Regions from separate parts of the Halomonas sp. Cn5-12 genome, predicted to be linked through region 2. Evidence: predicted binding sites of a transcription regulator. Region 2 holds the regulator's gene; the other holds the start of a gene.
What was found. Region 2 encodes sigma-54, which starts transcription at its own class of promoters, with help from an activator protein. Its sites were predicted from a motif close to TGGCACNNNNNTTGCTNT; they were not measured.
Positions count from the first base shown of each region.

Region 1 (2,396 bases), on a different contig from region 2:
AGGTCAATCAGATGGCCCGCCATTCCCTGTTAAGAGGGAGCGACGGGCCGGGGTCAAGCGAGACGCTTAGCGAATCGGCGGTGCGTACTGAATGCCGCCTTGGGTCCACAGAGCGTTAATACCACGCTCAATTTCCAGCGGTGAGCCCATGCCTACGTTGCGCTCGAAGCTTTCGCCGTAGTTACCTACCTGGCTCAGAATGTTGTAAGCCCAGTCGGCTTCTAAGCCCATACCTTCACCGTAGTTGCCGTCCTGACCCAGCAGGCGAGCAATATCCGGGTTGTCTGAGTTGAGCATCTCGTCAACGTTTTCGCTGGTAATGCCATACTCTTCACCGTTGATCATGGCGAACAGCGACCATTTTACGATGTTGAACCACTCATCGTCGCCTTGACGTACCACTGGGCCCAGCGGCTCTTTGGAGATGATGTCAGGCAGAATCATTGCAGAAGCGGGGTCGTCCAGTTGGATGCGTAAGGCCGCTAGCTGAGAAGTGTCGGAGGTCAGCACGTCACAGCGGCCAGCTTGGAAGCCGCCCACGGTTTGCTCAGACGTGTCGAATACGATGGGGTCAAACTCCATGCCATTGGCACGGAAGTAGTCGGCGACGTTAAGCTCGGTGGTAGTACCAGACTGGATACAGATCGCGGCGCCATCGAGTTCGTCTGCGCTGCTAATACCTAAATCCTTGTTCACCATGAAGCCGATACCGTCGTAGAAGGTAACGCCGGTGAAGTTCAGGCCCAAGGTGGTGTCACGGGTAGTGGTCCAAGTGGTGTTACGGGACAGTACATCCACTTCGCCAGACTGCAGCGCGGTGAAACGCTCAACAGCATTCAGGGAGATGTAGTTGACGGCATCCGCGTCGCCCAGTACCGCTGCAGCAACGGCGCGACATACGTCAACGTCGAGGCCCTGCCAGTTACCGCTATCATCTGGGGCGGAAAAACCTGGTAGGCCGTCGCTAACGCCACACTGTACAGCACCGCGCGCGCGGGTATCTTCTAACGTATTGGCTTGTGCGGTGGCGATACCGGCGAGGGAGATGGCACCCGCTGAGGCGAGCAGTACCAGGTGTTTCTTATTAATCATGTTTGTTCCCCTTCCTCGATTTAATGTCATTATGCATGGTGATGCATCATTAAAAGCTAGCAAGGAAGGTGCCAAGAAAGATATGCCGTCAAATTCAGCGCTTTTCAACGTAAAATCAGCGAATTTGACGAAGGTAGTGGTGCAAAAAAGTAGGTCAGCAGCTACGCGTTGCGCTTTTTTGGTGCGCAGCCGCTGGCGGAGGTCGGTGGCTAGTCGCCTAGCGTGTCAGCGAATAGGTGGCGCGTACTGAATGCCGCCATCTTTCCACAGAGCGTTCAGGCCGCGCGCAATGTTGAAATCAGAGTCCGCGCCCACGTTACGGTCATAAATGTCCGCATAGTTACCCACCTGTTTGACGATTTGGTAAGCCCAGTCTGACGAAAGGCCCATGGCTTCACCAAAATCGCCATCTTGCCCAAGTAGGCGCATCACATCGGGGTTTTCTGAGCTTAGCTGCTCATCCACGTTGGCTTGACTGACGCCCAGCTCTTCGGCATTCAGCATGGCAAACAGCGACCACTTCACGATGTTGAACCACTGGTCATCGCCTTGGCGCACTGCTGGGCCAAGCGGCTCTTTGGAGATGATCTCCGGTAGTACCACGGCCATATTGGGGTCGGCCAGTTGAATGCGCTGGGCATAGAGCTGCGAGGCATCCGAGCTCAATACGTCGCAGCGGCCTGCTTCGAAGCCTGCAATCGACTGTTCAGGTGAATCAAACACCACCGCATCATAGGTCATGTTGTTAATGCGGAAGTAGTCGGAAAGGTTTAGTTCGCTGGTGGTGCCTGACTGAGTGCAAATAGCCGCCCCATCCAGTTCTTTGGCGCTCTGTACGCCGAGGTCGCTGGCCACCATAAACGCCTGGCCGTCGTAGTAGCTGACGCCAGTGAAGTTCATCCCTAGCGTGGTGTCGCGGCTAGAGGTCCAGGTGGTGGTGCGGGAGAGCACGTCCACCTCGCCAGACTGCAGCGCGGCAAAACGCTCCACCGAGTCTAACGGTACGAAATTGACTTTGCTGGCATCACCTAGCGCGGCAGCGGCAATGGCGCGGCACACATCGGTGTCCAGGCCGCGGTATTGGTCGTTATCGTCCAGCGATGAGAAGCCGGGCTGGGCGGCGTTAACGCCGCAGCGCACGCTGTCGCGCTCTTGAACAGCCTCAAGGGTATCGGCCATGGCCGTGGCAGGTACCCAGAGGGTCGGGGCTAATAGAGTGATTCCCAATCCTAACCAACGCGTGGTGTTCATTTGTTATTCCTTAACGTTGAGCGCAGCAATACTTGCGCATAAAAAAGGCCGAG
Region 1 covers NZ_JAKGAY010000013.1:5,172-7,567, reverse strand. The annotation lists gene L1249_RS09020 (amino acid ABC transporter substrate-binding protein) at 67-1,092, opposite strand; gene L1249_RS09015 (amino acid ABC transporter substrate-binding protein) at 1,318-2,343, opposite strand.
Region 1: L1249_RS09020 (amino acid ABC transporter substrate-binding protein) is a predicted target of sigma-54. The motif match lies at 1,149-1,166, and genes of this name have one in related genera.

Region 2 (2,396 bases):
AAATCGCCCGCTCATTGGCCACCGAACCGGCCTTTATCCTGCTGGATGAACCTTTTGCCGGGGTTGACCCGATTTCCGTTGGGGAAATTAAAGCTATCATTCGAGCGTTAAAGAAACGCCACATTGGCGTATTGATCACCGACCATAACGTTCGTGAAACGCTGGATATTTGTGATATTGCCTACATTGTTGGCGACGGTCACATCATTGCCAGTGGAAACGCCCAGGAAATCCTCAACAACCAGAAGGTTCGAGATGTCTATTTAGGCGCTGATTTCCGCCTTTAAACAGTGACCTGCAGAAGCATTTCTTTTAGTGGCATGCTTATTGCACTTGCACCAAGCCATAACTCGCTCTAGGGTGGAGCTTTCTGATTAACGAGTGGTTCTCAGATGGTCATGAAAGCTTCTCTCCAATTGCGTATCGGCACACAGCTGACCATGACACCTCAGCTGCAGCAGGCTATCGCCCTGCTTCAGCTATCGACGCTGGACCTTCGTCAAGAAATTCAGCAAGCGCTAGATGCCAATCCCATGCTTGAGCAAGAAGATGAGTTTGGCGAGCAGGCTGTCAGTGAGCCTCAAGAGGCTGAGTGGTCCGAGAGCATCCCCAACGAACTCTCCGTCGACAGTGACTGGTCAGATACCTATCAAGACATAGGCAGCCTGGGTGGCAGCAGTGAAGGCCCCGACTTCGAGCGCCAAGCCGCTGGACAAAGCCTACATGGCCACCTGCTATGGCAACTGGCCATGACAGACTTTAGCCCGCGAGAATACGCCATCGCGGAAAGCCTGATTGATGCGCTGGATGCCAACGGCTATCTCACCCAGCCGCTTAATGACATTCGGGAAGGATTAAAAGCCCAAGGCCATGACAGCTTAAGCCAGCGGGAAGTGGAAAATACCCTGCTGCGCTTGCAGCAATTTGAGCCCACCGGCGTCTTTGCCCGAGACCTGCGTGAATGCCTGATGCTGCAACTCGCCTCACTACCTGAGGACACCCCTCTGCTAATGCCCGCCAAACGGCTGGTTCGCCAGTTTTTGGAAGCATTAGGCAAAGACGATATGCGGCTTCTCAAGCGCCGTTTAAGCCTTGATGACGAGCAGCTTGACGATGTCATCCGTTTAATTCGCAGCCTTGACCCACGCCCTGGGAGCACCTATGGCGTTACCGACGACAGCTACATCACCCCCGACCTAGTCGTTCGGCACGACAATGAAGGTTGGCATTTAGAGCTCAATCCAGAAGCACTACCACGCTTGCGTATACAGCCCGACTACGCCAGCTTGATCAAACGCGCAGACAAAAGCCAAGACAACCAGTTCCTCAAAGAGCACCTCCAAGAAGCCCGCTGGCTGATCAAAAGCTTATCGAGTCGCAATGACACGCTGCTACGAGTTGGGCGTGAAATTATTGCACGCCAAATTGGCTTTCTGGAGCATGGCGAAGAAGCAATGAAACCGCTGATTTTAGCGGATATTGCTGAAGCGGTAGAGATGCACGAATCCACCATATCTCGTGTGACCACGCAGAAATTTATTCACACGCCACGGGGCGTTTTCGAGCTTAAGTACTTCTTCTCAAGCCAGGTAAGCGGCCAAGACGGCGGCGACAGCCACTCCAGCACAGCCATTCGCGCCCGCATCAAAAAGCTGATTCAGGATGAGCCCTCAGGAAAACCGCTCTCCGATAGCCGCTTGGTGACTCTGCTTGAAGAGGGGGGCATTAGCGTTGCACGGCGTACTGTCGCAAAATATCGGGAGTCAATGGGCATTCCCTCGTCAAGTGAGCGCCGCCGTTTACGCTAGTTAAGCGGTACGTATGAACAAACTCAACGCAAGGGCTTTGCAATAGCGTAAAAAGGGTTACAATCGAAGTACAGTCCGATGGATAAGGAGCACGTCAATGCAAGTAAACATCACTGGTCATCACGTTGAACTGACTGACGCCTTGCGCGACTACGTTAACGAAAAGCTAGAGCGCGTTGAACGCCACTACGACAACATTACCACGGTGCAAGTGACCTTATCTGTTGAGAAGGAGCGCCAGCAAGCAGCCTGCACACTGCACGCTGCCGGTGCAGACCTTCACGCCGAAGCGCTTGATAACGACATGTATGCCGCTATTGATGCGCTAGCAGACAAAATCGATCGTCAACTCGTTAAACATAAGGAAAAAGCACAAGCTCGCGCCCAGGGCGCTGGTGTGCGTTAACTCAATGACGTTGGAAACCATCCTCCCCCCGGAGCGCGTGCTTTATGACGTTCCCGGGGGCAGCAAAAAACGGGTGCTGGAGTTTTTCAGCACCTTTATCGCCCAAAATACACCCAGCCTAGATAGCCAAGAGGTGTTTAGCCGACTCATTGGCCGCGAGCGACTAGGCAGTACGGGGATAG
Region 2 covers NZ_JAKGAY010000001.1:248,467-250,862, forward strand. The annotation lists gene lptB (LPS export ABC transporter ATP-binding protein) at 1-287, shown strand, start outside; gene L1249_RS01200 (RNA polymerase factor sigma-54) at 393-1,808, shown strand; gene hpf (ribosome hibernation-promoting factor, HPF/YfiA family) at 1,906-2,214, shown strand; gene ptsN (PTS IIA-like nitrogen regulatory protein PtsN) at 2,219-2,396, shown strand, end outside.